3 regions of the Shewanella sp. SP2S2-4 genome follow, and region 2 is predicted to be linked to each of the others. Evidence: riboswitches for the same ligand, from Rfam matches in the RefSeq annotation. Region 2 holds a riboswitch; each other region holds the start of a gene.
What was found. Region 2 has a riboswitch for lysine ahead of lysC (lysine-sensitive aspartokinase 3). Riboswitches for the same ligand answer to the same signal wherever they lie in the genome.
Positions count from the first base shown of each region.

Region 1: it holds a riboswitch for lysine, as region 2 does, so the genes downstream of both, Q4Q54_RS06745 (Na+/H+ antiporter NhaC family protein) here and lysC (lysine-sensitive aspartokinase 3) in region 2, are expected to answer to the same signal.
Region 3: it holds a riboswitch for lysine, as region 2 does, so the genes downstream of both, Q4Q54_RS19780 (Na+/H+ antiporter NhaC family protein) here and lysC (lysine-sensitive aspartokinase 3) in region 2, are expected to answer to the same signal.

Region 1 covers NZ_JAUOER010000006.1:25,773-36,662, forward strand. Annotated here, with positions in the region: gene Q4Q54_RS06730 (AAA family ATPase) at 1-305, opposite strand, end outside; gene Q4Q54_RS06735 (hypothetical protein) at 379-801, opposite strand; gene Q4Q54_RS06740 (thrombospondin type 3 repeat-containing protein) at 1,052-3,916, opposite strand; gene Q4Q54_RS06745 (Na+/H+ antiporter NhaC family protein) at 4,739-6,319, opposite strand; lysine riboswitch at 6,403-6,574, opposite strand; gene Q4Q54_RS06750 (dienelactone hydrolase family protein) at 6,715-7,695, opposite strand; gene Q4Q54_RS06755 (LysR substrate-binding domain-containing protein) at 7,920-8,867, shown strand; gene Q4Q54_RS06760 (NupC/NupG family nucleoside CNT transporter) at 9,148-10,356, shown strand; gene Q4Q54_RS06765 (hypothetical protein) at 10,708-10,890, shown strand, end outside.
Region 2 covers NZ_JAUOER010000001.1:410,486-421,375, forward strand. Annotated here, with positions in the region: gene nrfA (ammonia-forming nitrite reductase cytochrome c552 subunit) at 91-1,494, opposite strand; gene narQ (nitrate/nitrite two-component system sensor histidine kinase NarQ) at 1,720-3,555, shown strand; gene Q4Q54_RS01840 (response regulator) at 3,548-4,177, shown strand; gene Q4Q54_RS01845 (YacL family protein) at 4,267-4,641, opposite strand; gene Q4Q54_RS01850 (zinc transporter ZntB) at 5,119-6,084, shown strand; gene Q4Q54_RS01855 (M14 family metallopeptidase) at 6,188-7,309, opposite strand; gene lysC (lysine-sensitive aspartokinase 3) at 7,311-8,666, opposite strand; lysine riboswitch at 8,817-8,991, opposite strand; gene Q4Q54_RS01865 (DUF3293 domain-containing protein) at 9,093-9,527, opposite strand; gene arcA (two-component system response regulator ArcA) at 10,116-10,832, shown strand.
Region 3 covers NZ_JAUOER010000032.1:52,726-63,615, reverse strand. Annotated here, with positions in the region: gene Q4Q54_RS19800 (transglycosylase domain-containing protein) at 1-954, opposite strand, end outside; gene Q4Q54_RS19795 (thymidine kinase) at 1,091-1,669, opposite strand; gene Q4Q54_RS19790 (multiheme c-type cytochrome) at 2,212-4,326, shown strand; gene Q4Q54_RS19785 (M3 family metallopeptidase) at 4,530-6,680, shown strand; gene Q4Q54_RS19780 (Na+/H+ antiporter NhaC family protein) at 6,825-8,393, opposite strand; lysine riboswitch at 8,473-8,669, opposite strand; gene Q4Q54_RS19775 (electron transfer flavoprotein subunit alpha/FixB family protein) at 8,765-9,691, opposite strand; gene Q4Q54_RS19770 (electron transfer flavoprotein subunit beta/FixA family protein) at 9,692-10,441, opposite strand; gene Q4Q54_RS19765 (H-NS family nucleoid-associated regulatory protein) at 10,752-10,890, shown strand, end outside.

The DNA.
Region 1 (10,890 bases), on a different contig from region 2:
CACATTATATCGCTAATTGTTGATAAGTACTTATAAACGTTTCTGTTTTTATTTATCTTAGCCTTTTCAACAATGAAGATAGGACAAATGTTTGGCTCTCTATCAAACCCACTTTTAAGAATAGAGTGGTTATAATTCCACTCTGACATTGGTCTATTAAAGAAAGTATCTAAAGCCTCTAATATAGAGCTTTTACCAACTCCATTATCGCCGATAAATGCAGTAAAGTAATCACCAGTTGAAATAGGGACGTAATTCCAACCTCGATATATTTTAAAATTCCGTAAAAAAATTGAAAATATCAAAGTAACCCCTTTTTTAAAATAGTAAGCAGAATTAAACCCGCCAAAATCAACTGCTCATTTAGTGTATATAACTTTATTGTGGCAGTACTAATTCTCCTGAATCATACGCCCTATCAAATTCTGCTTTTGCATCAGCTTTGTGGTTGATGCAGTTGACCATGTGTTCGTCGGACTTAAAGTTTTTACAGTCTTCGGGGACTAGATAATACTTGCGCCATGCTTCGGCTTTACGTAGTCGCGCGGCCTCGTTTTGCTTGGCTAGTCTGGATTTTTCAGCCGCATTTTGTTGTAACTCTTGCTGAATCTGATACTCAGCAAGCTGGCGATCTTTCGCTGCCTGCTGGCGAGCTAGTTCCGTTTGCTTTTGTTGCATAGCAAACTCATTAAGCCCTTGTGTCAGGCGGTATTCGACATAACTCAAATAGCCAATTCGCACTAACAAAGTGACTAAGCCTGCTAACAATATCCCTAAAGTAATTTGTAAAACTGATTTCATCCCTAACTTCCAAAGTCCATTACTATTCTGAATTGTTATTTTTTAATCAGAGAACATAAATGCTAAGGGCTACACCCAAATTGGCATTGTTGCACCAGTGACGTTGTGAAAAATGGGAAGGTCATAGTAATACTGACCTCCCATTCCGGTGCTTACATCCCAGCGGCTAAATAGCTATATGTACCTATTTAGCAAACTTACTCCCATTGTTTAACAATTAGAGCTTTAATGATTAAATAATGTAGCACAATCAGTTTAATCTAAACTCTATTGCACCAATATCAATAACTTTTGTTCCATTATTATCACCGTCAATTGGTCTTGCTACACCATATAGATCGACATCTACTTTCAAGGGCGCACCTGCATCGATTGCTGGTGAGTTACTAAAAGGATATCCATTACTATCAAGCAAAGGATCAGCAAAAAGAGTATTCACCTCAACTTGTTTATCCTGCATATCTATATACAAGCTCTTAACTTCATTGACTAAATTGTTATTCAAGCTAATGCTAGATTCTGGAGTAAAACTATACAAAGTACTAGCATACGAAGCATTATCAATTAACGATCTAGATTTTGAAACGATATTGTTATCGATTGATATTTTATAATATGGCTCATCAACCCCATGATAAATAAGCTTCACCACAGATTCCAAACCCAAAAAGGTATTATTATAAACTTCTAACTCAGAAGACATACTCGCCCTTAGAAGCTGACATCCGAAATCTAAATTAGGCATATCCAAAAGATTACCAAAATATATATTATTAACTAATACAACCTTACTTTTCTGAGCAATAGCATAATTACCACTTTCAATCATAGGGCAATGGTAATCATCATCTAAATTGCTAGATATATAGCCTGTATCGAGAGCCTTGCCAAACAAAATATTTTGTTCGAAAAACATCACTCCGCTATTTAAAACATACACTGAACTGAGGTTACTTGGTGTACCATCAAATAAGTTACGTGTAATAGCACCACCAACATCACCCACCTTCATATAGTGGTTTGCCAATGTAAAACCATTTACACTACTGTTTTTATCAATAATGAAACTGGGTTGCAAAAATGAAGTTTTACCACTATAAAGCTTAGCCTCTTTTGATTTAGCCTCTAATATCACTTTCTTTTTAGATAAATCTACATCACCAATGTAAATTCCCGCTGGAACATTAATCTTTCCACCATCGACTGCCGTGTCAACCTGCTTTTGCAGCGCTTCCGTAGATTGGCCAATCACTATCGGAAACGGTATCGAAGATAAAGTAAGCTCACCAGTTGAAGCGCTGTAAACATTAAATACTAACTTTCCTTCACCTTGCTCCTTCCCCTTCATTGCAAGTGTAAAGCTATAAACCTGTTGGTAATTTTTGAAAATAATTTCGTTTCCAACCAAACAATCATAATGCTCAAAATTATTATAATCATTTACGCACTCAGCACTTAACACTGTCACATTCTCAGGTATTTCGAGTCGAATTTTGTTGCCAACCACTGGGTCAAATCCACCAAATTTAGATTCTTGTTGGTGAATGTTAAACCCTAACGTTTGTGGACTCCCAACTAACCCCATCATGTACTCTTGACGGTTCTCAATACTCATTCGATAAGAGACATCAACAGCATGTCTTGCAACATCAATCGATGCTTGATTATTCGATAAGTTCTCGTCATAACCAAGATGCTGTATTTTTGCAGTGATAACACTCTTAATCTCTGATACATTCGCTGTCTCAGCATTTAAATAGATCTCTTGAACAGCTTTATGTCCAGGGGATATATTATCCCATTTACAGGTCAGTTCGAGTCGATTATCTGATAAAGAACAAAAATTAGAATGAGTATAACTATCGCTATCAAAATAAATCGGAAGAGATGTTGAATAGGCCATCAACACTGTTCCGCTGTCAGTTGATTTTACATCATTTTCGACTTCAGCTTTTACTATAATCTTTTTAGAATAGCCTTGAGTTTCATGGGATAAGGTAACTCCGAGATCAGCAATTTTAGGAAGTATTTTTTTATCGCGAGGATGGCCAAAAGATAAGAACTCTTGCAAATTAGTAAAACCATCACCATCTAAATCTTGAGTTGCATCCAAAGCCGATGTTGGATTTAAACCAAAAGCCAACTCCCAACCATCAGTCATTCCATCGTTATCCGTATCCTCAAATGAGGTCATTATGGAAGGTTTATAGTATTCCTTTAAAAAAACATATTCTTTATCTATCATGCCACTATGTAGCATGATTTTATAATAGGTATAGTTAGAGGTTACGTTTCCTCTCAACTCATTATAAAATTCAACTGAAAATGTAGCTTGACTACTGTTACTTCCCCTAACAACAAACTCACCACTTTCTTCATAGGCATGCACCATAGTGTTAAGTTTAAATAATTTATTGGTTTGTACATCCCAGAATCCCAAGGATGAATCGAATACGCGACCTTGTATCCTAAAACCATCATTTCCACATAAAACCATCTCATTACCAGTTCTAATAAATTTAAAATTTGAAAATAAGATTTGTTTTTTATTATTTACATCTGAAAACATTAAATTATATGTTGCTTCAGTTTTTGCACAAGTTAAGTCCTGTTCTACATATTGTGCAGTACCAGCAAGTAAACTGTGACCTAAAGTACCTTTTACATCAACATCCTCAAAAATCACGGTACTATCAATAAGTAATCCATCAGTGGAAAATCGGTTTGCTCTAACAGTAGCTTTACCGTTAGTAGTCATGCCATCTTCAACGCAATTAGTGAAAGCAATATTTTTTTCTTTATCTGAACTTCCATTCGACACTTTAATCGTTCCACCACCAGAACAAGTCGAACCTAGTTCACCGTTTTGATCATTATAGTCCGGTAATAATTCAGGGATGAGTGTAAAGATGTACTTGTACACTTGGCCTAATGTTTCTGTATTCAATGGAGCTGCAGACTCAATGCCTGCATATTGGTCTTTAATATTGATAAATTTAGACAATGGATCTTTGGTGACAGGAGGTGGTGTTGGAGTTGGAGTTTCTGCTGAAGAATCTCCGCCACCACATGCGGAAAGACATAAACATAAAAGGAGTACAAGTGCACATTTCATATCATAACATCCATTCGATTGATTTTATTAAGTAATTTAAAATGTTCGGATAGGTATAACTTTTATTTGTTTACAACTGACAACGAGGTTACAGAAGTTCACCATCCCCTCGGAGTTGCCGCAGGGCGAATAGGCAAATTGCGTGAGTCTCGCCATGGATGGCGAGCTAGCTTTCGCAGGTGCAGGGATGCATCCTTCGGAAGCGATAGCAAATTTGGCAATGAGCCCAAGGGGCTTTCAACTCCGTTGGGGCGTCATGGAGCATCCAAGGAGGATAGGACGAGCAGTCCTCCTTGGTCGGGTGTGGGTTGAAGACCCACGACCTTGATTCACCTCGGCCGCTAGGCCGCAAAATTACCAGTTCACAACTTTGTGAAACGGCAAATTGTGAACCGACAAAGCTTCCCCATTGCTACCGCACTTCGCCAACATCTGTCAGCCAAGCCATCACTCAAAACAAGGTTGCACCAGCTCAAAACGCCCACTGCTGAACATTGAGCACAATGCCAATAAGCACTGTGGCAACAAGCATAAGTGCCAAAGCATATTCACCAATTTACAGGAGGAGTTGGGTATCTAAGAAAGAGAAAAGACACATCGTCCTGATGCAAGTGACTCGAATCGCGAGTACGCGATTAAAGCTCATCCTTGTTAAAAACCTAAGATAGCGACATAGCGTACACTTGTCTATAACTTTAGCATTACAAATTAGATAGTTAAGTGATGACTTACATACATTTACTTGAATGGATGCAGGCTTACTCAAGCCCACAAAAAACGAAGGGGCCCGTGGGCCCCTGGTTGATAGCGTATAAAAGTGCCTTATGCCGTGGCTAATAGAGGCTGATTTTTCGTTTTACGCAGATGATAGGCAGTGAAGAGCACAAACCACAGGGCGCTTACGGCGAATCCGGCTAAGGTTGAATGCATAATCCCCATGGCCAAATAGCCTAAGGTGGCACCAAAGGCGATAGCTAACGCATAGGGTAGCAGGGTCATCACATGGTTAATATGGTGGCAGCCTGCACCCGTAGCCGACAAAATACTGGTACTCGAAATCGGCGAGCTATGATCGCCAAACACTGAACCTGCGAGCACTGCGGCAAGCATAGGCAGCATTAACGCGATATCGCTGGCTGCGGCCATGTCACCAGCCAGTGGCAACATAATACCAAAGGTGCCCCAACTGGTTCCGGTGGCAAATGCCATGGCGCAGGACAACACAAACACCACCGCAGGCAACACTTCAATTGGCAAGTTACCGTTGGCAAGGGAGGCCAGATATTTGCCTGTCTCAACATCGCGGACAACCGCGCCAATCGCCCATGCAAATAGCAAGATATTGATCGCAGGTAGCATGGCCATCACGCCTTGCGGCGCGGCTTTAAGCCAATTTTTAGCGCCCAATTTTAACCGCAGCGCAAGCAGAATTGACACCGCCAAGCTGCACAGGGCGCCATACACTAGCGAGGAGCCCACATTGGTGTTTTCAAAGGAGCCAAGTACGCTAAATGGCAGCCCTTTTTCATCCAACACTGCCGCACCAGAAGAAATCATAAAATACACGGTCGCGCCTGTGAGGGTTAGGATCGGCAATACCATATCGATCATGCCACCGTTACTTTCTTCAGGGCTTTCCATATCTAAGCCGATTGGACGTGCCTTAGACGGATCCCAAAGCTTCCCCTCCAGCGCCCATGCTTCATGCTTACGCATCGGGCCGATATCCATTTGAAACGCGATCACCACCAGCACCATTAACAGGGTAAACACGGCATACAGATTCATCGGGATCATCTCAACAAAGGCTGAGATTGGGCTTTGCTCTGTGATGCCGTGGGCGGCCATAATGCCACCGATAAGCGCGATAATATAAGCGCCCCAAGAAGAGATTGGCATCAGCACGCACACGGGCGCGGCGGTAGAATCTAACAGATAAGCCAGTTTGGCGCGGGAGATTTGAAAGCGATCGGTCACCGGACGGCAAATGGCGCCAACCGACAAACTATGAAAAAAGTCGTCAATAAAAAACGCAAACACCATCACGCCTGTTAAGCCTTTTGCGCCGCGACGGGTCTTAGCGCGCTTAGCCGCCCACTCGGCAAAGGCGCGGGTGGCGCCGGAAACCGTCATCAGACTAATGAGTCCGCCAAGCAGCAACATAAATAGCAACATATTGATATTGTCGCGATTAAGTGCGCCATCGACCCAAAAAATCTTCAGCACGGTATTGAACATATAGTGCAATGAATCAAGGGGAGAAAACTGATTGAGTAACAAACTGCCGGCCACAATCCCTACGCCAAGGGATAACAGTACGCGGCGAGTGATGATCGCCAAGGCGACGGCTAACAAAGGGGGAAGCACTGACCAACCGGAGTCAGCAAAATGACTAATGTCCATGATCTCTTTTCACCCAAAAACGGGTGGAGATCTACCGAGAGGATAAAGAAACAAAACCTATGGGGAGGTTATACTCCCCCGCCCCTTCAGGTAGCGCTCCATAGTGGATGACTATGGCAGTCTTGCACCTATTTGATGCAAAACCAGCAGCTCGGTTTGATGACCTGGCTACTTCGGCGCTGACTCCTTTCCTTGTACATCTGCGGCATCACCCTCCGCACAAGTAGTCATAGGCAGCGCGCCTCTACTTAAAGGTATTCGAGCGGGCATTCTAGCGAGATGGGAACTGATAGCAAGTATTTTGATCCCACTCGCGTATAAAACAACGAGTCCCCTACAATTTGGCAACGGAAGAAACATCAGCTTTCCAAGCGTTGCAATAGTGCAAAATGGGCTTATACGAGTATATGTTTACCAAAAAAATCTAAGGTTCTTGTCCATGCCAACTCGGCGGTGGCTTTATCGTATCGTCCTGTAGAGTCGTTATGGAAACCGTGATTCACATTCGGGTAAAGATAGGCGACATAATCGGCTTTATTGGTTTTTAGCTGAGTTTCGTACTCGGCCCAAGTGTCATTAACCCGCTGATCCAATCCAGCAAACTGCAACATTAGCGGCCCTTTCACGCGGCTACGCAGCTCTGCAGCTGCTGGCGTGCCATAGAAAGGTACGCCAGCATTGAGTTCATCGGGAATCGTCGCGGCCAGCATATTGACGATATAGCCGCCAAAGCAAAAACCCACGGCACCGAGTTTGCCATTGCTCTGGGGATGGGATTTTAAAAACTGCGCGGCGGCAATAAAGTCCTGCTCGATTTTGGCTCTGTCTAAACTGCTTTGCATGGCGCGGCCCGCATCATCATTGCCGGGATAACCACCAAGGGAATAAAGTGCATCGGGGGCGAAGGCGATATAACCCTGCGCCGCTAATCGTCGAGCCACATCTTCGATATAGGGATTTAGGCCACGGTTCTCGTGCACCACTAATACCACGGCGGCTTTTTTAGTGGGATCTAAAGTCTTGGGCTCACCAGCGGCACTGCCCGCGAGCAATAATTCATTGGGTATCACTAAGTAGCCACGCCCTTCACCGTAACCATTGGGCGAGGGAAATTTAACATAGCTGGCTTGAATACTCGGGTCGTTAAAGGACACTTGTTCGGCAAGGGCATAGTTCGGCATGAGTGCGCCCGTGAGCGTTGTCAGGGTAAACCCTAGCGCCACCAGTCCTGCGAGCCGCCCCATAAACTCACGGCGGTCGATAATGCCGTGGGCATATTCGTCATACCAGTCAAAGGCTTCCTGCGGTATCGGTTGTACTTTCTGAACACTCATCTGGCTTGTTTCTGCTACGGCTTGCTTGTCTTGCTGTGTCATCGATATTCCTCCGTTGAACAAGCTAACCACAGGTAACCGTCTTCCCTAGCTTGTGGGTATTAAGATTTAACTCAAGAGTAAAGGAAGTATCGCACTTAGGGCAACTGACTTTAACGTGTGCTGTTTTGTAAGCTTGGTTTGAAATAACACACGATTGGCACAAACGGCTGTCGGTTAAGGCTAGGCTAGCTTAAAATAGCGATTTAGATTCTAGAGGGCTTGGCGTGATACAACATAGAGCTAGTCAGATGGTGATATTTCACACTCTGGTGACCAGTGGCAGTTTTACCCAAGCGGCAGCTAAGTTAAAAACCTCGACCTCCTATGTCAGCAAGCAAATTGGCGCGTTGGAAGCTGAGCTGAACTTGCTGTTAGTGCAACGCACCACGCGCACCTTAGTGTTAACTGATGCGGGCCAGCAATTTGCGCGTTATTGTGAGCAAGTGTTTGAAGCAACGCAAAATGCCGATGCCATGATGCTGGATGCCCGTGACGACATTAGCGGCACGATTCGCCTCGGTTCTTCCCAATCCTTTGGCACCTTACACATCATCCCCGCGCTGGAAGTGTTGCAGGAAAAATATCCCGAATTACGATTTGAGCTAAGCCTGTTCGACCATAAGGCCGATATGCTAGAAGAAGGTCTCGATCTGTGGATCACTAACCATGAACAGCTGAACGAAGGCTATATCGCCCAGCATCTCGCCGAGACTAACTTTGTGGTGGTCGCCTCCCCCGATTATTTGCTCAAGCACGGCGTGCCACACCATCCACGGGAGTTAGCTCAGCACAATTGTGTTATCTATCAAAGTAAAAGCCGTAATTATGATCGCTGGAGTTTTGCTAAGGATGACATTGAGCAAACCGTCAATGTCGCGGGCAATTACCGTGTCGACTTAGCCGAAGCCGTGCGTAATGCCGTGATTGCCGGGCGAGGCATAGGCTATGTGGCCACGTATTTACTCAGTGATGAATTTCAAAGCGGCAAGCTCATTCAACTCTTACCCGATTGGAAACCGCTGCAACAGATGCCCGTTTACGTGGTTTACCCAAGGCGGCGCCATTTACCGACTAAGTACAAAGTGATTATCGAATGTTTAAAGTCCCATATCGGCCACCCGCCCTACTGGGATAAAAAGCTCAAACCTTGGTTAGGTAAGACTGTCACCTAAGCTACTGCCACTTAAGCTGCATTTCAAACCTGCACTGACTACTGCACCAGCCTAAAGTCGTCTGTGGCGTGATTTCGATTATTGCCGCAGACACAAATATTATTTCCTCTGGGCAACAGTAGCCGAAATTTATTTTATTCTCCTTCATAAACAGCAAGTTAAACTGTTGCTATTTTCAACACTTTTATCGTAACAGCCCAGTAACGCCCTCGACTTGCCCTTACGCTGACTCGGCCTACAATGCGCGACTTCTTCTATCACTCAAAAGAATAAACCCATTATGACCGCGATATTAGGCATGATTAGCATCTTGTTTTTTGCTTGGTTACTGTCAGTGAACCGCAAGAACATTCCCTACCGCACTGTGATTTTAGCCCTAGGCCTACAAATTATATTTGCCCTGTTAGTGCTCTACGTCCCTGCGGGTAAGGCCGTATTGCAATCTGTTACTGCGGGCGTGTCGAGCGTGATAGCCTATGGCAACGAAGGGATTGGTTTCCTGTTTGGCGATCTCGCCACGGGTAAAGTCGGCTTCGTATTTGCGATCAATGTGTTAGGTATCATCATCTTCTTCTCGGCGCTGATTTCTGCCTTATACCATATTGGGTTAATGCCTAAGGTGATCAACATTATTGGTGGTGGTCTGCAGCGTTTACTGGGCACGGGCCGCGCTGAGTCTTTATCTGCCACGGCGAACATCTTCGTCGGCATGATTGAAGCGCCGCTGGTGATCAAACCTTATTTAAAGCACATGAGCGATTCGCAATTCTTTGCGGTAATGAGCTGTGGTTTAGCCTCAGTTGCGGGCGGCACTTTAGTCGGATATGCCGCTTTAGGTGTCGACCTTAACTATTTGATTGCCGCCGCCTTTATGTCTGCGCCCGCGGGTCTCTTGATGGCTAAAATCCTTATGCCGCCTAGCGAAAACGATAAAAACAGCTCAGATGAAATCACCTCAGTCGAACTGCCACGCGCCACCAATGTGGTTGAAGCCTTAGCCGATGGCGCTATGTCTGGCATGCGGATCTCAGTCGGGATTGGTGCCACTCTGCTAGCTTTTGTCAGCGTTATCGCCCTGTTGAACGGCATGTTAGGCGCTGTGGGTGAATGGTTCGGTTACCAGTTAAGCTTCGAATTTTTACTCGGTTATCTGTTCGCCCCTATGGCGTGGCTGCTGGGTATTCCTTGGCATGAAGCCATTACTGCGGGCTCACTGATTGGCCAAAAAATCGTGGTGAATGAGTTCGTGGCCTTTATCCAGTTAATGAAAGTCGAAGACCAACTGAGCGCCCATTCTCAGGCCGTAGTCACCTTTGCCCTGTGTGGTTTTGCGAACATTTCAACCATGGCAATTTTGATCGGTGGACTGGGTAGCATGGTGCCAGAGCGCCGTGAGTTTATCGCCCGTAATGGTTTTCGCGCCATTGCCGCTGGCGTATTCGCTAACCTCATGAGTGCGGCCATTGCCAGCGTGATCCTCTCGCTGTAGCTTGTTTTCGATAACAGCTTTCTGTCCTCGAGTATCAATCACTGATCTCGAGCATCGAAATAGAAACAGCGGATCCCAGCGTAAACCCAAATCAAGCACGCCTTGGTTTGGGTTTTGCTTTATCCCCCGCTTAATTATCCGCTTAAGCTCGTCTTTACTGCCGCAAGGCTGACCTAAACCTCGTCGCAAACAAAATAAGCACGGACAGTCTCTTTACCTTGCTTGCTCGCCTTTTAAGCTCACATTTTGATGACGTCGTTTTATTGCCTCAGATAGTTTTTGTGTATAATGTCGCCAAATCAAGATTAATACATTTACATTTCAATAACATGCGTAGCCAAGGGAGCACAAATGGCCACAGGGAAATACAAGGCAGTTCACGCCGCAATCGCACTGACAGTGGCAAGTATCACACTCTTATTAACCGCCTGCGATGACTCAACGACGTCCTCAGAATCGGTTACGACGAATATACCCGCAGATCGCGAGTATCAGATTATTTCTACCATAAGCCTCAACGATGGTTTCGAAACT
Region 2 (10,890 bases):
AAATAAAAATTTAATATTTACCCTTTAATAAAGGATATAAAAAAGCTCCCTATATAGGAGCTTTTTATTATTTTGAAGTCTACTTAAGTATTATTTATAAGTGGCTTCGCGTTTTTTCGCTTCTTCATCCCACTTAGGTAACATGTCCTTCTTAAATGCTTCTTTCTCAGCATTCATTTTTTCCATGTCCATACCTAAAGCGGCTTGTGCCTTAGCTTTAGTCGAAATATCAGGGATCGCGATAGGATCTGTGATGCCTTTTTTCGCCAACAGTTGCGCTAATTTAACCCGCGCATCAGCCGCTTTATCTACCGCGGTACCTAAAATACGTAAGACTTCTTCAGGAGCGTGAGCAGCAGCGCCGTGTGAAGCAATCGCATAGTCCCAACGCCATTGTGAATGACGGATATCGGTTAGAATAGGCTTCATTTCCGCTTCAGTTGCACCCGCTTTCCAAGCGGCTGCGGCTTCAAAGTGCGCTTTCACCAGTTGTGCTTCGGCGCGGCCTTTAAGCTCTTTTACTTTCGCTTTACGTTCGTTGGTCAAGCCGACTAAGAACTCTTTACTTTGGCTGTGGCACGTCGCGCAGGTTTCTTCAAAACGATCAAATGGGTTACCCACTTTATGATCTGTGTACTTACGACCCTTGTCGTTAGTCACTTTTGGCATGTGACAATCAACACAGCTCACATCGTTCTTACCATGAACACCGAGTTTCCAAGTTTCATAACCAGGGTGCTGCGCTTTTAACATAGGGGTTTTAGACAGCGCATGCGTCCAGTCGGAGAACTCAATACCGTCGTAATAGGTTTCCATTTGCTCAACGGTTGTGCCCATATCCCAAGGGAATTTAACGAAACCTTTTCTGCCTTCTTTTTTCTCGAAATAGTATTCAACGTGACACTGACCGCAGACCATAGATTGCTTGTCTTTTTTAGACGCTTTGGCAAACGGTGTACCTAATGCTTCCATACCACGTTCAGCAAAGGGGCGAGAGATACGCAGTTTAGGCGTGCCTTTCTCATGGCAGTCGCCGCAGCCTATAGTATTGACGACTTCTGGGCCGCCCTTGGCCCATTTACCTTTAAAGTAACCATCTTCGCCTTGCTCTTCAATTAAGCGAGGTACATCAGGGCTCTTACAGCTCCAACAAGCCATAGGCATTGGACCATCTTCCGCGTTGGCTGGTGCGCCAGTTCGCAGAGTGTTACGCACATCCGTAATGGCATACATGTGGCCACGTGGTGCGTTGTAATCTTTCGCAAAACCATAACCTGCCCACAGCACGACTAAGCTCGGGTCCGAGGCTAACACATCGGTATTTTCAGTGCTTTTATCTGTGTCATGCCAGCTAGCGTATTGATTAGCAAATTTGTCTTTATAAACTTCGTTGCGAGGCTCAGTTTTATCACTCGCCATTGCGCCCGCCGCCATGAAGCTGGCGGCAACCAGTGCACTTAGTGCAAAGGACTTACCTGTCATCTTCTTCATCATCTCATCTCCGTGTTGCATTATTGTTGTAAATCACGACATCTCCATGGTCAAACTTAGTGACTTAATCCCGCTAAACATATACCTCTTAGGGGGTATCTAGGTCGAAGTTTGCGCTAGATCAAAATGTAAAGGTGTTGTTGTTCACACTTCTATACTTTTGTTAATGTATTACATTATTTTCTAATGTAAAAACCACTGCAAAGTGCCATAACAGCGGCCATTAAAATGAATAGCGGATTAATGAAACGAGGCAGTCTAACCTCAAAAATCTTAGGATTAATGTTAGTACTCATTCTGCTTTCTAGCAGTTTATCGACCTTTGCTATCATCAATTTGTCTTACAGCTTGGGCGACGCTAAGGCGATTAACGCCTCGGGTTCTTTGCGGATGCAAAGCTACCGATTGATGTTTTACGCCAACTCTGGCAGTGATGCTGCGCTCGATAAAATCATCGAATTCGAAAACACCCTCTATTCCGATACCTTAAAGCCTTCAGATAGTTGGTTTAGTCCACGTAAGATTGCCGATCAATACCAGCTCGTGATCGATAAATGGCTGGTGATGAAATACTACATAGAGCAAGAAAACTCCCGCGACTATGTGGCGTCACTTAAGGACTTTGTCGACACCATAGATTTACTGGTATTGGAGATGGAGCACCACGCCGCCTTTAAACTCAGGCTCCTCGCCGCCAGCCAAATATTAGGCTTAAGCGTCATGCTCATTATCGCCTTTGTGGCGGTGCGTTTTACTAAGAAGAAAGTGGTAATCCCACTGCAAAAGCTTATGGAATCGGCGAATACTATTTCTAAAGGCAATTTTGAAATCGAAATGCCCGAAACCGAATATATCGAACTCACAGCGCTCACCCATGCCCTGCAAAAAACCGCCAAGGAACTCGCTATGCTTTATGGCGATTTAGAGTCGCAGGTGGCAGAGAAAACCTTAGCACTCACTCGGGCCAACAATGAGCTGGCATTTTTATACGATAACCTACTGACATTAAACGCAAATAAGCTCGATTACAAAGCGCTCAAAGCGGCACTAAATCAGTTAAAAGGCTATGAGTCACTCGACTACCTTAGGCTCATTATCCAGTATCCAGAGCAAGAGCTTGAAGTGATTGAGGCCGATGGCGGCTGGCCAGATATGACTCAAGAGAGTACCCGTTTCCCGCTACAATTTGAGCAAGCAAATCTGGGCTACTTAGAGTTGATTGCCGATCAAACACCGAATATCGCGCTATTTAAAAATTTCGCGATTATGCTGACTCGCTCAATCGTGATCCACAACGCCACAGAGCAAAGGCAACAACTGGCACTGATGGAGGAACGCGGCGTAATCGCACGGGAATTACACGACTCCTTAGGTCAAGTGCTGTCCTTCCTTAAAATCCAAATTAGCTTATTACGCAAAAACTTAGATCACAGCTGCCGCAACCCAACAATTGAGGCTCAATTAACCGAAATCAATGAAGGCGTGAGCACTGCCTATGTGCAGCTCAGGGAATTGCTGTCGACCTTTAGACTCACAATTAAAGAACCCGATCTAAAAAGTGCCCTAGAGGCTATGCTCGAGCAGCTCAGAGCCAAGACGAATATCAAGATCACCTTAGACTATAAACTTGCACCACAATGGTTAGAGGCAAAGCAGCATATTCACATACTGCAGATCACGCGAGAAGCGACTCTAAACGCCATCAAACACGCCGAGGCCAGCCTCATCAATATCCATTGTTATAAGGATGACGAGGGCATGGTCAATATCAATGTTTGCGATAACGGCATAGGTATTGGACATTTAAAAGAACGAGATCAACACTTTGGCATAGGGATTATGCATGAGCGAGCCAGCAAACTTTCAGGTAAAGTCATATTTAGCGACAACGAGATAAGCAGATTTAAACCTGCTACGGCAACCACGATTGAGCAAGGATGCAACGAACAAGACGATACACTCAAGCCTAACCATTCATTCAACCTTGTGCAGCACAGCAAAGGTTCAAGTGGTACTCGAGTGACACTTATTTTCCCCTCTCAACAGGAGCCTTCAAATGGGTAAACCTTATTCCGTACTTGTGGTCGATGACCATCCCCTGTTACGCAAAGGCATCTGCCAGCTCATTGCCTCAGATCCTGATTTCAGCCTTTTTGGTGAAGCTGGTGGCGGTTTAGACGCATTAACCGCCGTCGCCACCGATGAACCCGACATTATTTTGCTCGATCTGAATATGAAAGGCATGACAGGCCTAGATACGCTCAATGCCATGCGCCAAGAGGGCGTCACCTCGCGCATAGTGATACTCACAGTTTCCGATGCCAAACAAGATGTGATCCGCTTACTACGCGCCGGAGCCGACGGCTATTTGCTCAAAGATACTGAGCCCGATTTACTGCTCGAAAAACTCAAAAATGCCATGCTTGGCCACAGAGTTATCAGCGATGAAGTGGAGGAATACCTCTACGAGCTAAAAGATGCGACCGATGAGCAAGAATGGATTTCGAGCCTGACGCCAAGGGAGCTGCAAATTCTAGAGCAACTGGCGGAAGGCTTAAGTAATAGGATGATTTCAGAGCATTTACACATTAGTGAAGGCACAGTCAAAGTGCATGTGAAAAACCTACTGCGTAAAGCCAATGCCAAGTCGAGAACCGAAATGGCGGTGCGCTACCTTAATCAATAATCCCTGAGTTTAGCGAGGTATGGCGCAAACAATAAAGGCAATCCCATGATTGCCTTTATGTTTTTATCGAATAGGATTTAAATGGATGATTACAGACCTTTCTCGACAAACTGCTGCCAACTCAGTAGCGCCAGCTCAAAATCCTCTAAGCCACAATAGGCTTCAGATTCAGCATCATAGAGTGACATCGCCTCTTCTAATTCATACTCTTGCTCGAAACCTAACGTATTCGCAAACACCCGCGCCTGTTCACGCTCTAACTCTAAGGTGAAATCATTACCGACGAGACGCCATGCACCGCGTTTATCGGTTTTAATTTCTCTAATCATGTCTAACACTTGCTGAATTTTGGCTAACTCAGGCCCTAATTCTTCTGTAAACCATTGCCCCAGCACTTCATGATCCATGCTAAAGCTGGCCAGAAAAGTGCCGGTTAAACTGTTACGCCGAAATTCGTATTCCATTTTATTGTCTCTTTGCTCTAAGCCTACTAATGCTAATTTTAACCTATCCTTGCCGAAGTTGCTCGCCCCACGCAGCACAGCCGATTTAATACCAATCGTACCAAATATCTGTTCATTCAGCGGGAGTTCAACGCGCTTTAGGCAAGGCGAAGGCTTGAAGGCATAGTGGTGCTCTGTCGAAAGCCTTAAACGCAGTATAAAGCGCGTTGCCACGCCGTTAACATCAGCCGCCCTTCGGGAGCCACACTGGCATCCCACTCCCGTGTTGCAGTGGCTAAAAAGGGAATGACCATTCCTGCGCCAATGCGCCTTGGATTGAAATGCCTGTGAGGCTCTGAACTGATTAGATATTTAATGTGATTGGTATAACTCTATTAGCGTTGGCCTCATATCCGTTAAGCACGAGTACTGACTTCATTTTCATGGCAAAATCAGTTAGCTTGTTTGTATGATTTTGAAAGTTATATGGAATGCGATATGCACGAAGGATTTATCTACAGTTTAGTGCTAAGCGGCGCCCAAGCGGGTTCCACCTTAAGCTTGGAACAGATCGAAAAATGGGATCCGCAGGATGGTCTACTCTGGTTGCACCTTCGCTATCGCAATAAAAAGGCGCGCCACTGGATACTCAATAGCGGCCTGCCGAAGGTTGAGAGTGATGCCCTACTCGCCCAAGATACTCGCCCCCGCGCCGTTATCGCCGGCGAAGGCATATTGCTCGCGTTACGCGGCGTCAACCTCAACCCCAATTCAGCTCCCGAAGACATGGTGGCCGTGCGTATTTATGCCGATAAACAGCGGATCATATCCACCTGCGATCGCGAGTTACAGTCGGTTAAAGATGTCGCCGAGCTGATCCTTGAGGGCAATGGGCCTGCAACTACGGGCGACTTTATCGTCGCTGTCTGCGAGCGACTCACTAACCGTAAAGTCGAGTTCATCGATAAGTTAGAAGAACAACTCTCTGATTTAGAAGAGCTCGTCGTCTCAGGCAATGTTAAAGATTTACGCACCGATATCGCCGAACTGCGCCGCCAAACCGTCGCCATTCGCCGCTATTTAGCGCCCCAGCGTGAAGCCTTTTCAAAAATGATTTCCGAGCAAGTTAGTCTGTTTAACGATTCTGAGCGACTTAAGCTCAGGGAAACAAACGATAAGCTTATCCGCACCATTGAAGATCTCGATGCCCTGCGCGATAGGGCGAATGTGACTCAGGAAGAATTACTCAGTCAGCAATCGGAGCAGCTCAATAAGCGCTTATATTTCTTATCTTTAGTGTCGGCCATCTTCTTACCATTGGGCTTTTTAACGGGCTTACTCGGAGTCAATATTGGCGGCATACCGGGCGCCGACAACACATGGGCCTTCGCCACCTTCTGCGGCATATTAATCTCACTCGTCGCCCTACAGATGGCACTGTTTTATCGATTTAAGTGGTTATAGCCACCTTAAAAACAACAACGCCAATCGATTAGGATTGGCGTTGTTTTCGTTCATTCTTATAAGCTGAATGTTATGAGCTAATGCTTATGCTCTAAGCGGGCGATTATGTCGTCGGCAACTCAAACACATGAGTCATGACTTTATAAAGCTCTGTCCCTTGGTGCACAGATGCCGAAGCAAAGTGCAAAATCGGCACGCAGTCCTGCGGCAAACTGAGCGTCTTTAGCTCATCCACTGTACCGTATAAATCCATTCGCAGTAAATTCACTAAGGGCTGTCCCGCAGTCAATGGTTCACCCACTGGCGCGAGGTATTCCACTAACCCTGAACTTGGTGCGTGATACTTTTTATAGTCTTTAAGGTAACAACCAAAGCGCTGCATTTTAGCGGGGTCAACGGTTTCAGCGATCACGCCGCGGTGGCTTAAATACGCCAAAATCCCTTGGGCATCAACCAACGCATCCTCAAGACAGACGCGCTCTTGGCTCGCCAATTCTAAGGTTAACGCTGACACAGCAACGGCTAAATCTCGCCCCTGCGCTTTTGCAAAATCACTTAATTGCCACCAAGGAAAAAACGCCGCCTCATCCATGGCACCACCAAAGGTGTTGGGGATAACAAGCGTATAAGGGATCGACAAAAACTGCGCGGCAGCTAAGTCATATTCAGGACAATACAAGTGCTTACAGGATTTAGGCCCCGTATGCAGATCGAGCACTATATCCGCGCCATGGGCCATTATCTGCAAGTTGACCGCAAGCCTATGGCCGGTTGTAATGCCCCATTCATGCCGTAATTTTTGCTGACAGGCTTCAACCAAAGTACTGCGATAAGCTTGGATCAGCTCGTTATCACTGAGCTTGGCATGTTCGCTATACCAAGTTGGCAAATCGATAGCATGATTCAAATACTCACGATTCCAGTTCGCCCCCGTAATAGGGTCAAATCGGCCGAGGGTAAACTCACCACTTTTTTGGTTGATCCCAAGGGGATTGGCTAATGGTACTAAGGTGATTTCACCGCGGATGTCACAGAGTTCGAGCTGCTTCATCAACTGATAAATCACCGCATTACCTTGCACTTCAGCGCCGTGTACATTGGCCTGAATATACACTTTGGGGCCAGTCGCCTTATCGTCGCTCGGCTTAAAATGGTAAATAGGCAAGGTAAGCGCTTGCCCTGCGGCAAGCTCCCCAATTTGCAGGGACGATGTTGTCGGCGGCATATTAAGCGCCTTCGAACAGATTTTGATGCAGCGATTTCACCACTTGCGCCGCTTCCGATTCTGCCACTAACACACACAGATTATGTGGGCTGGCGCCTTGGCAAATCATCCGCACATTGTGTGGTTCTAACACTTCAAACACACGGCGACAAATACCCGGCGTGGTCGCAATGCGGTTACCGATAATCGCCACTAAGGCTAATCCATCTTCGACGCGCACCCGGCAATGCTGTGATAATTCTTGCAACAATGCCTCACTCAACAAACCTTGGCCACTTGAATCTGAGCCAGTTTTATCGAGGGTTAGAGACACGTTCACTTCTGAGGTGGTAATTAAATCCACACTGATCTTATGTCGCGCCAATGTCGCAAAGGTTTCCGCTAAAAAGCCCTGCGCATGCAGCATTTGCAAACTGTGAAGATTTAACAGGGTTTGGTCGCGGCGCAAAGCCACAGCGCGAAATACGGGCGCATCTTCCACTTGATGACGGATCCAAGTTCCGCCCTTTTCAGGCTCTTTACTTGAACCCACAAACACTTGAATTTGTTGACGGACAGCAGGAAGAATGGTCGCAGGATGCAATACCTTGGCACCAAAGGTGGCCATCTCGGCGGCTTCATTAAAACTGATTTCGGCAATCGGAAAGGCATTGGGCGCAAGACGCGGATCCGTTGTATAAATCCCCGCTACATCGGTCCAAATCTCGACCGCTGAGGCGCGTAACGCTTCGGCTAACAACGCAGCAGAATAATCACTACCGCCGCGACCTAACGTGGTCGTTTGACCTGCTTCATCGGCACCGATAAAGCCTTGTGTGACAATCACTTGTTCCGCTAACAGTGGCTGTAGATAATCACGAGCTAAAGTCGCAATCTGCTCAACCTGAGGTTCCGCGCGGCCAAAGTGGCTGTCGGTACGTAATACTCGGCGTACATCGAAGGCGCTGGAGTTAACACCTTTCTCGCGGATGACTGCTGAAAACAACGCCGAAGAACATTGCTCACCGAGGGACAACAACTCATCCATGGTCGCTTTGCTGCGTTGCGATGCGAGCGCGTCACTCAATACTGACATGCGACTCAATAATTTATCTAATGCGGCGGCCACATCGTTAGGACGACCGAGCTTATCTAAAATCGCATATTGAATTTGGGCAATTTGTTTTAATCGCTGTAATCGACCATCGTCGTTAATCGATTCTTGGGTCAATTCCACTAACAGATTGGTCACGCCACTCGAAGCGCTGACCACGACTAAACGGCAATGAGGATTAGCTAACACTATGTCGGCACAGCGATTCATAGCGTTATAGTCGGCGACTGAGGTGCCACCAAATTTTGCGACAACGAGGGACATTAGCGCACCTCCGTGAAACACGTAGGGCAAGAAATAAACGCAGATTGAATAAAATATTGATTAACTAACATGATCACACTCCGAACTAACTTCGTTCGAAGAGCCTGGTGCTCAATGATAACGCACCCCAAAAGAAGGGAAACAGCAATCGTCACCAGAAGCTCTCCACCAATTACAGGTGACAATCGTCAGGATTCAGCCTGATCGACCGACATAAATATGCAACAACCATATCTATGCCTCGGCGTTAATCTCCCTCATCAGTCATCGCTGGAGTTTGTGCTCCTCTGACCGACTACCTAGTTAACGCTCCTCTTCTGTTCCTTTCCTAGGGAAAGGGACGAAAAAAGTAGCAATAAACCCCTAATGAAGTCAATGCTAATTTCATAACAAATGAATAATTTAAATAAAATCTTTTGAAAACAACTAAGTGCTTAAATCGGGCAACTCGTATACCAGCTGCACATAATCACTAAATTTGCCTAAACACACTTCATCATGTCCGGCCAAAGTGCAAGGCACTAAGCTCACCTCCCCTTGTTCGACTACATAAATCGCGTACTGATTAAATTTCTTCCCCAATTGCAACGCCATCGTTCTATCGATAAACACGGCCCAGCTTTTTTCCATGTGGGATAAATCCGGCGCCGCGCCCACTAAAGCACGATAGAGACTGCCGAGTAATTCAATTTCACGGAGAAGTTGGCGATCGAGTAAACGGTTTTGACTGGGAGAAAGCAGCTTTGAAGCGGGATTATGAGCGGTAATAACAGCAAAGGAAAAATCATAGGATAATGCTTGAGTCAGCAAAAATAACGGCGCTTGGTAACATTGCCACAAATCTTGAGTCGTATTGTCCATTGGTAGTCTAATCGAAAAATGAACCCAAGCTAGTGTAGCAGAGTGATTGTAAAATCCAAAGAGGCGTGAACTGGCTCACAGGAATGGCAAATACATTAGTTATACTAATCAATAGCTAAAGTAAATATCATGGTAAAAACCCCGACTCACCTAAAATTTGTTAACATTTCATTTGTTAACAAATGACTAAAACGAGTACAATGTACGTACTGGTGAGTTGAAACAGATTGAGCAAGATGCTTATCGTTCAATACAGTTTGTTACATATATCGCTTTAAGTAACGTGAACTGACCGGGCATCTGTTTAAAATGTGTTCTACATTTGATTTGTCTTTTAAACATTTAAAAAAAACAATAGTTAAGGAACTTATTCTAACTATTGCTTATCGAAGTTGGTACTGATTACGTTTTCTCGTATTACACTTAAACGTGCACTTAATCTACATCCAGATATAGATGTCACCGTAAAGATTTTCCTTTTGAGCACAAAGCAGTTCAAGGAAGTATCAACGCTTTTATGAATATAAGAGCCCGAAGTAAGTTGCTCTTATTGGTTAGTATAAACTGATTAAAATTTAGGTAAATAATATGCAAAATCCGCACATTCTGATCGTTGAAGATGAAGCCGTTACCCGTAACACGCTGAGAAGTATTTTCGAGGCAGAAGGGTATGTGGTAACTGAGGCCAATGATGGCGCAGAAATGCATAAGGCTATGCAGGAAAACAAAATTAACTTGGTCGTTATGGACATTAACTTGCCAGGCAAGAATGGCCTGTTGTTGGCACGTGAACTACGTGAAATCAACAACATCGGTCTGATCTTCCTGACAGGTCGTGACAACGAAGTCGACAAAATCCTTGGACTTGAAATTGGCGCGGACGATTATATTACCAAGCCGTTCAACCCACGTGAATTGACGATTCGTGCTCGTAACCTTCTGACTCGCGTCAACAGCGCTGGTGCCGAAGTCGAAGAAAAGAGCTCAGTAGAATACTATCGCTTCAACGATTGGAGCTTAGAGATCAACAGCCGTTCATTAGTGAGCCCGCAGGGTGAGTCTTACAAACTGCCACGTAGCGAATTCCGCGCTATGCTGCACTTTGTTGAAAACCCAGGCAAAATTTTGACTCGTGCCGATCTACTGATGAAAATGACTGGCCGTGAACTTAAGCCACACGATCGTACTGTAGACGTGACTATCCGTCGTATCCGCAAGCATTTCGAAAGCTTGCCAGATACGCCAGAAATCATCGCGACTATTCACGGTGAAGGCTATCGCTTTTGCGGTAACTTAGAAGGCTAATTGCCCGCTAAGCGACACTCGCATTAGCAACAGGATTGATTCGATAAGCATCAATTCA
Region 3 (10,890 bases), on a different contig from region 2:
CGATGCTAACAGCTTGTTTGCAGTATCGAAATCGGTGCCAAACCAGGCCCACAGCCCGTCACCTATACCATGCACTTCACCATGATTGGGCGCCGAGGATAATGGCACTGTGTTTAAATAATCTTGGACGATGCGCTTACGAGCGGGTTCGGTATTCTCACCTTGCTGGTACACGCGCACACTGGCCGAGCCAATTTGCAGTAACTTATCCTTGATGCTTAAGGTTAAGCCTTGGGAAGAATGGCGGAATTTTTCAATCTGAGTCGCCAGCGTACTGCCACCGGCGGTGGACACATTCATGCCGACCATCTCTGCAATTTGGCTCATCCCCGCCACCACAAAGCGTGGCCAGTCGATCACGGGATTGAGTTTATCTTCCGTGGTCCATAACTCGCGGTTTTCAATAAACAATAAGGTATTAACGATTTCATTGGGGATCTTATCGTCGTCCTGATAAACCCGTTTAGGATAGGCGAACTCGTACAAATCGGTATTGCGACAATCGAGCAGCGTTAAGCCAGATTGCGCCTTTTCGTGATAAGGCGGGAAAAATCCCAGCTGCGCGTATTCCTGCAAGGCAGGCGAAAACACCACTTGCTGCGTCACCTGAAAATTCCGTTGCATTAATCGGTCGATATACTGGGGTAACTTGCTATAGCCATGGCGCTCATCGAAAGGGCCATAACTTGGATAAATCACCGCTGTGCTCGGTGAGTTTTCTAATTCATAGGTGAGCGTCTTAGCATATTGATTGATGTATTTGGCTTGATAAAACGAGGTTTTAACTTCAAGGCCAATCAATAGTGCGATACAGCAAATTAAGATAAAAAATAAGAACCAGACCCTGCCCTTAGATCTGGCTTTACGCGGAGTCTTAACCTTCACCTTAGGTTCGGGTTGTGGTGGACGAGGACGATAATTTTCGAACTTCATCTCTGACGGGGAATTAGGCAAAACAGCTCCAAAAAAACACTAAAATAAATATCTTTCATGCAACTCAGCAAATCCGTTGCCACTCAGTAAAACAAGACATCAATCCATTAAGCCACACAAAAATATTTAGCAGCCAACAACACCCAGCTAGCAAAGACTAATCCCAGATAAACTCACGAAAATGTTTACGGCAAACGGACTCATAGCTTTCATTACCGCCAATCGCCACTTGCTCACCCTCGCGCATCACTTTGCCGTCACCGTCGAGGCGCACCACCATGTTGGCTTTGCGGCCACAATGGCAAATGGTTTTCAACTCAACCAACTTATCGGCCCACGCTAATAAATAATGACTGCCGCTAAAGAGTTCACCTTGGAAATCGGTTCTTAGGCCATAGCAGAGTACGGGAATATCAATATTATCGACCACATGCGTCAGCTGCTTTACCTGTTCTTTACTCAAAAACTGGCACTCATCCACCAACACACAACTTAATGGCGTGGCTTGATGCACATCGCTAATCATCTGAGTCAGATCATCTTGGCTGCTAAAAACCTGTGCATCCGTTTCAATGCCGATGCGCGAGGCCACTTTACCTTTGCCATATCTGTCATCTATGGAGGCTGTCATCACTAGGGTATTCATACCGCGTTCGCGATAGTTATAGGATGACTGTAATAAGGAAGTGGATTTACCAGCGTTCATCGCCGAATAATAAAAATACAATTGAGCCAAGACTTATACCCTTTAAAAAACGTTAGCGCTTACGCGTCTGCCATCGGAGCCAAATTGGCCGCTAGTCTAACATTGCGCTTCACATCAGAACACTAGCAGCGACTAAGCTTTTATCATGAATTACTGCAACTGCGCTGACTTATCCAGCGTTTAACTCTCCCATCGTCGACTTAACCAACTCCAGCTCACTTTATTTAATCCTTAGCACGATAAAAGCCATCACCAGCCACCAAATGATTAAATTTTGTTAACACAAGCTTAATTTAACCTTAAATACTGTTTTATAAGGAAATAGTAAATAAAGCTAAATTTCAAAAGTGAGATCTACCTCCAAAGTATTAGGTGCTAATGGGGTTGCGCTCAAAAAACAAACATAACGTTAACAGTAGTATTTCATTCGAGACAAAACGTGCTCAATTTAAAAAAAGAAAGTATTCGATAGCTTGCAAATTAAAGCTAACGGTCAAAGCACTAATCTACCCTGCAAACTTTAGTGCTCCACTCCGTCCTTTATGCGCATATTGGATCAAATGGAGATAATGATGAGAATTTTCACCTCTAGAAAACTGGCATACTTAGTGGCTTTAGCACTAACTGGTGCCCTTGTTGGTTGTGGCGATGATGGCAAAGATGGTGTCGATGGCGCACCAGGAACGCCCGGTATTCCGGGAACACCAGGTACGCCTGGCACACCTGGGGAACCTGGGGAACCTGGAACACCGCCCCCAGTCACTAGCTCGACGCTGACGAACGTCAAAGTGATCAACTACAGCTTTGGCGAAGGCAGTATCAGTTACGAATTTGAAATTACCGATGAGAATAATAATTTAATCAACGGGCTGCAAAACGCAGAGGCTAAAGTCGCGGCGTTAACCGATAAGGGTTTCATTAATAACCGTACCGAAAATGATCTTAATGGCGTTGCAGACAATGTGCATATTGGTGGCGCGGCAACTCAAGCGACAGAAGGCGCCACACTGACCTCTTTAGGCGACGGTCACTACACTTTTGTGGCCCCAATGTTAGGCGTCAATCCTAGTACTGAAGGCATTGTGTGGTTACGCGTTGGCGGCAATAGCGCAACAGGTATCGCACGTTCGGCCCCCTTAGTGGTCAATAAACCCGAAGGCACTCATTCCACCACAACCGATAGTTGCTATTCCTGTCACGTCGATTACGCCACAAGTCCTCGTCGCCATGCAAGCTATGTTGCAACCGGTATGGACGGTGAAGTCACCTTCGTAGAAGGCTGCTTAGTGTGTCACGGCTCAGTGAGTCGCGGCGCTGTCAATGCGGAAGGTTTCTCTGTAGGTGGCTATGCGACTAACACCCTGTCTAAGATTGGCCATGTTAATCACCAAGATTTTACTAAAGACTTTTCAGTACAAAACTGTACATCCTGTCACGTTGAAGCCCCAACTAACATCAACGTAGCAGGACCCGGTTGTATCGATTGCCATGATAGCGGTGGTGTACCAGGCGTTATTATCCCAAGTAATGGTGCCGATGTCCGTACTATGCATGAAGGTAAGTCAGGCATTACTGAGCGCCAAGCTATTCGCGCTAAGTACAAAGTGACATTAGCGGCCCCAGTTAAAGTCGATGATATATCAACGAAAACAGATCACTATGCGCCAACAGGTGCTGCCGCCGCAGTCGCCGCCCCAGGCTGGTGTACAACACTTACTGTAAAGGATGTTGATGGCAATATCTTTAGTATCAAAGATAACTTCAACTACTCAGATCCGCTGGTGTTTGATGCCAAGAAACCGCTGGTCTATGCCAGTGCCTATCTGCACGCCTATGACAATGGCAGCTTAGTGGGCCGCCCAGGTAACCGTACTAACTATTACTATGGTTACAACACCGACGGCACTAAGAATATCTGTCACTTACTGACGGATATCAGCGCAGTGAATGCTAACTATGTTTACTCTGCCCGCGTGACATTCAGTACCGCAGGTTGGATGGAATATGATGGCAATCAACGTTATCAAAGTAATGGCAGCCTAAGAGCGACAGGTTATGACGGTTCTATGGGCGTATCCTTTACCGCCTACTCAGACGTCGTTAACCCAGTCACGACTCAAAAAGTCTCTGGCTTCGAACGTCGTGAGATAGTGAGCGCTAACAGCTGTACGACTTGTCATAACGATGCCACTGCATTCCACAAAAATGGGGCCTTCGATGACGGCGGTAATGGCTGTATTGCTTGCCATGACAACGGCATGGCGCGGACATCAGCCGCTTTAGGCGCAGGTTTTGGCCCTATGGTTCACAGCTGGCACTGGGGTAATGGCGCTAAAGTCGGTGAAATGAAAGCGGATGGAACTCAAGCGAATGCGGCTAACGGTGCAGGGGCGATCAATCCTGTCACCAGTTGCGTAGCCTGCCATGATAAAGCGATTGATTTAGATAAAATTCCAAATCAATACATTTTAGAACCCGGTAGCAAGATGACAAGCCCTGTATCTGCAAACTGCTATGCCTGCCATACGATTGATTCTGCGAAAGCGCACATGGTGAGCAACGGTGGTGAGATCAGCGTTCCTAGCGTGGCTGATTGGTTTAAACAACCAACGACTGAATCCTGTGCAGTATGTCATAACACAGGTAGAAGCTCTGGTATTGATAAATACCACAAGTTTACTCGCTAATTAATCATTTCATCATCGCATGATTAAATAGTCAGTAAAAAGCGGTACCGATTTTCCCTGCAAGGAAATCGCCAAAGGAGTCTCATCAAAACGGGACTCCTTTTTATTTAGATACAGCCCCATAACAAGCCATTTTCAGTCCCATTTAAGTTACTAACGTTACAGTCCTAAAAAAACAACAATTCAAAGGAAGTCACTCAATTATGCGTAAACGTTTTATTGCCATCGCCATCGGCGCCACACTCACCGCCGGATTTATGGCAGGTTGTAGCAACACAGAAAGCAAAGCCCCTAACGCCATGTCGGTACAAGTCCAAAACCCCTTGTTTCAAGTCAGTAATCTGCAATATCAAGCGCCCGACTTTAGCCTCATCAAGAATGAGCATTTTACGCCTGCCCTAGAGCAAGGCATGGCCGAGCACTATCAAGAAATCCTCGCGATTGCAAATAATCCCGCAGCGGCGACCTTCGATAACACGATTGTGGCTATGGAGAAAAGTGGCGCCCTGCTCAGCCGTGCATCGAGTGTGTTTTATAATCTAGCGGGTTCGAACAGCAATCCAGAGCTGCGTAAAATTCAAGGTGAAATGGCGCCAAAAATGGCGGCGCACTCGGACAACATCAACTTAAACCCAGCGCTATTTGCCCGTATCGAAGCCATTTATAACGACCGCGCTAATCTAGGTTTAACTCCAGAAGCCGTGCGTTTGGTTGAGGTCTATCACCAACGCTTTATCATGGCGGGCGCAAAACTCACCGACGAACAAAAAGTGAAGATCCGTGCTCTTAACGAAGAACAATCGACACTGACTAACGAATTTTCCCAGCGTTTACTGCGCTTAACCAAAGAAATCGCCGTGGTCGTGGAGTCTAAGAATGAGCTTGCAGGATTAACTGACAGCGACATCACTTCGGCCGCAAACGATGCTAAAGCAGCAGGTCACGATGGCAAGTATCTGATCAACATCACCAACACCACTCGCCAGCCCGTATTGGCGTCACTGGAAAACCGTGAACTGCGCCAACGCATTTGGGAAGCCTCGGCTAACCGTGGCTTAAGTGGTGAAAACGAAACGGCGTCGCTGGTATCTCGTTTAGCGCAACTGCGCGCTGAGCGCGCCACCCTATTAGGTTATGAAAACTGGGCGAGTTATCGCCTAGCGCCGCAAATGGCCAAAACGCCAGAAGCGGTTTACAGCATGTTTGGCTCTATGGTGCCAGCCGTAGTCGCTAATACAGAGAAAGAAGCGGCCGATATTCAAGCTATGATCGACAAGACTGGCGGCAAATTTGAACTGGCGCCATGGGACTGGGAATTCTACGCCGAGAAAGTCCGCCAAGAAAAATACGCCCTCGATGCCAATAGCATTCGCCCATACTTTGAGTTTAACCGCGTCCTCGAAGATGGCGTGTTCTACACCCTCAAAGAACTCTATGGCGTCACCCTAAAACCTCGCCCAGATTTACCGGTTTATCATCCCGATGTGAAAGCCTACGAAATGTTTGATGCCGATGGCTCAAGCATGGCCATTTTCTACGCCGACTATTTTGCCCGTGAAGGTAAACGTGGCGGCGCTTGGATGAGTTCGTTTGTAGGCCAATCCTTCCTCGAAGGCACTAAGCCTGTCGTGGTTAACGTGATGAACATTAAGAAGGCACCAGAGGGTCAACCGACCTTCGTCAGCTACAACGAAGTCACCACTATGTTCCACGAAATGGGCCACGGCACCCACGGCATGTTCTCCAAAGTGACTTACCCAAGTCTGGCAGGCACTTCGGTTTCCCGTGACTTTGTAGAATTCCCATCAACCTTCGAAGAAGACTGGGCGGCCCATCCCAAAGTGTTGGCCAACTACGCTAAACACTATGAAACGGGCAAACCCATTCCCGATGAACTGCTGCAAAAACTGTTGAAATCAGGCAGCTTTAACCAAGGTTTCGATACGTTAGAATATATGGCTGCGGCGCTCGTAGACATGGAATGGCATTCATTAAGCCCAGATGCACAGTTGCAAGATGTCGCCACCTTTGAAGCCAATGCACTGAAAAAGCACGGCTTAAACATCAGCGCCGTGCCGCCACGCTATAAATCGACCTACTTTGCCCACGCCTTCCCCGGTGGTTACTCGGCAAGTTATTACGCGTATATGTGGAGTGAGATTTTAGCGGCGGATGCCTTTGCCTATGTGCAAACCCAAGGCGGGCTCAATCGTGAAATCGGCATGAAATACCGCAGAACCATTCGTGAAGTGGGCAACAGTATTGCGCCAATGGAAGCCTACAAAAACTTCCGTGGACAAGAGCCAACGACACAAGGATTGCTAAAACGCCGCGGGCTAGATCAAGCACGCTAAGCTAAGAGTTGGTAGCCTTAATGCGATAGGCTAGAGATAAAGACAAACTCAGCCTTAACCAAAAAAATCAGCCAGCATAATGCTGGCTGATTTATTTTGACTTATTCGTAGTGAACCTTTGCCGTGCAAGGTTTCAATTAAGGTTTAGCTAATTGCGCCTTTAGATTTGATTTTAAGCACTATGATGCTAACCACAAACACCACACTACAGGCCACTAAACCAGCCACAACTGACTCAGTAAATCCAAGTACGATATAACCCGTTAAGCTAATAAACGCCGCAATCAATGCATACGGTAGCTGAGTGACCACATGGTCGATATGGTGACAACTCGCACCCGTAGACGACAAAATCGTGGTATCGGAAATCGGTGAACAGTGATCGCCAAATACCGCGCCCGCCAGCACAGAGGCAAGCATAGGTAACATCATGCCAGTGTGACTTCCCATCGCCATATCCGCAGCAATCGGCAACATGATACCGAACGTGCCCCAGCTAGTACCGGTTGAGAACGCAGTAATACCCGCTAACACAAACATAAGCGCTGGCAAAAACGCGAACGGAATATTGCCCGTCGCGAGACTCGCCATAAACTTACCAGTTTCGAGCTGGCCAATCACGCCTGCGATAGTCCAAGCAAATAACAGGATATAAATCGCTGGCAGCATAGAGCGAGCGCCCTGCACTATGCCTTTGACTATCATTGATTTCTCAACGCCTTGGACTAAATTCAATATCAGCGAAATCGCTAAACCGATTAATGCACCAAAGAAAAGGGATGAACTGACATCGGTTTTCTCAAACGCTGAAATAATATTAAATTCAATCCCTTCAGCGGCAAGTACTTGAGCGCCACTGTTGATCATAAAATACAGGGTCGCAAATACCAGCACAGTAATTGGCAGGAATAAGCCTAAGATCTTACCGGTTTCGGCTTCGGGTAAATCCGCATTCGCCCCTGGCGGTAATCCCTTTGACTCATCGTATAAATTACCACGTTGGGCATTGAGTTCATGCTCGCGCATTGGCCCAACATCTAATCCCATAAAAACTACGAAAAGTAATAATAACAAAGAGAAGATTGCGTAGAAATTCATTGGGATCATTTGAATAAAAATACTCAAATGACCCGTATCAGCAAAACCGTGGGCCGTTAATATTCCACCAATAAGCGCAATAATATAGGCGCCCCAACTTGATACAGGAGAAATAACGCACACAGGAGCAGCAGTCGAATCTAATAAATAAGCTAACTTAGCGCGGGAAATATAATAACGGTCGGTAACAGGTCTAGCGACCGAACCTACGACTAAGCTATTGAAATAGTCGTCAATAAAAACCACACAACCTAAAAACATGGTTAATAGTTTAGCGTCACGTTTATTACGTATATGTAAACGCGCCCAATCGGCAAAAGCCCGCGCGCTGCCACTGACGGTAATTAACGCTGTGATCATTCCCAGTACAATTAAGAAACCGAGAATATATAAGTTCCACGAATTAAGGCCTTCGCCCGTCCAAAAAAGTCCTTTAACGCCATTAAATACAAATTCACCCGTCGCTACAGGTGAAAATTGATTGAGTAATAAAGCACCAATTAAAATCCCTAACCCCAAAGAAAGCAGTACACGGCGAGTTAAGATCGCCAACACAATAGCCACCGCAGGCGGCAGCAAGGAAAGTGCCGAATCGGCATAATTCATAACAGTCATTGATTATTATCTTCGTTAAATACGAATGGAGGGCGACTGAACTGGTGGGGAAAGGCAATAGATACCCAAGGTCACCTGTCCTATCAGTAGCGCTCCATAGTAACTATTTCCAACATCCGTATCGGAAAATACTATGGCAGTGTTGCACCTATTAAGTGCAACCCCAGCAGTTGATCGTGATAAATCGAACCACTTCGGCACCAAATCCTTTCGCAATCGATCAACGGAATCACCCTACTGATCACTACTAATATTTGGCGCGCCTCTACTTCTAAGAACGCCCGTACGCGGGCGTGAGGCACATAAAAACATAAGCGGCTTAGCAGATGCTACCGCAAAGCCACTTAATGTGACCTAGATCACAGATTAAATCAACCGAGACTTGTGATCAGCTCAGGAACCGCCTCAAATAAGTCCGCAACTAAGCCATAATCGGCAACTTGGAAAATAGGCGCTTCAGCGTCTTTGTTGATAGCAACGATAACTTTCGCGTCTTTCATACCCGCTAAATGTTGAATCGCGCCAGAAATACCCACTGCAATATAGAGATTAGGCGCCACAATCTTACCAGTTTGACCCACTTGTAAATCGTTAGGCACAAAACCCGCGTCAACGGCTGCGCGAGATGCGCCAACCGCAGCACCGAGCTTGTCAGCAAGCTGCTCTAACATGCCGAAGTTTTCACCACTGCCCATGCCTCGGCCGCCAGATACGATAATGCCAGCATTACCTAATTCTGGACGAGCTGATACCGTCAAAGATTGAGAAACAAACTGAGTTCTCGCTTCAAACACTTTATCGAGTGTCGTCACAGCCGCGCTGTTACCTTCTGGCGCAGCATCAAAGGCACTGGCGCGCACTGTCATCACTTTGATAGCATCATGGCTTTGCACTGTCGCTAAGGCGTTGCCCGCATACACAGGGCGCACAAAAGTGTCCGCACTAACGACGGTAATGACTTCAGAGATTTGCGCAACATCTAATAATGCCGCCACGCGCGGAAGCGTGTCCTTACCTAAGCTCGAAGCCGAAGCCAGAATGTGGCTATAGTTAGGGGCTAAGTCCACCAGCAATTTGGCAAAATTTTCCGCTAAATGCGCTTCATACACGCTGGCATCGGCAACGAGCACTTGGCTAACGCCTTGTAGTGCCTGTGCAGCTTGGACAACCGCGCCACATTGGTGACCCGCAACCAATACATGCACTTCATCGCCAATGGCGCGGGCGGCAGTGACGATTTTTGCCGTATCGAGTTTCAGTGCGGCATTATCATGTTCAGCTAATACTAAAATGGCCATTTAGATCACCTTCGCTTCATTTTTTAACTTTTCAACTAGCTCAGCTACCGACGCTACCATTATGCCTGCTTTACGTTCTGCTGGCGGAGTGACCTTCACAACCGTTTGGTGACTCTTTAATGTCACGCCTAAGTCGGCCACAGTAAAGACTTCTAATGGCTTACGCTTGGCTTTCATAATGTTAGGCAGTGAAGCATAACGAGGTTCGTTCAAACGTAGATCGGCAGTCACAACCGCAGGCAGCGGCATAAGTAAGGTTTGCATACCGCCGTCAACTTCGCGAGCGACTTGCACAGAATGACCTTCTAATTTGATTTCAGAAGCAAAGGTCGCCTGTGGCATATCCATCAGCGCTGCGAACATTTGACCGGTTTGATTGTTATCGCCATCGATAGATTGCTTACCAAAAATCACCAGTTCAGCTTGTTCTTTGTCTTGTACCGCTTTGAGCAATTTGGCGATAGATACTGGCACCAGTTCGTCTTCAGTATCGATATGAATCGCACGGTCTGCACCTAATGCGAGCGCAGTACGTAATTGTTCTTGAACGGCTTTATTACCAATACTGACAACAACCACTTCAGTAGCGCTACCCGCTTCTTTTAAACGAACCGCTTCTTCTACTGCGATTTCACAAAAAGGGTTCAACGCCATTTTTAGGTTTGCAGTGTCAACACTTGTATTGTCAGCTTTGACCCTGACCTTCACATTGGCATCAACAACGCGCTTAACGGGCACCAATACTTTCATAGGGTTTCCTTCCTACACTTTCATGTACATGGACAAAACATTGGTTAATACCAATGCAGGATAGAGCAACTTTACGTCCTGTTAACGTTAACGTCAACCAAAGTCAAACGCCTGTTTGCATTTTTTAATCCGCGCAACGGCTACTTTTTTGGACACTTATTTGAGTAAATAAGAAAAGTTCAAAATATAAATAATATTTAATTTACTTAAAACGCATAATTTTATTTGATTCGAGCTATATTAGTTTCTATCATTTAGGTGTTGTTCACCATTATCCTGTATTAAAAATTAGAGTGGGACGAAAATAGATATGAGCGAATTTTTAGAGATATTAACTCACGGCCGTCGTTTTAAAGCAGCAGTTAAAGAACTTAGCGTTGAAGAGTTACGTGATTTAGCAGACAAATTAGATAAAATTTTAGTAGAACGCGAGTCTATGGCTGAGGAAG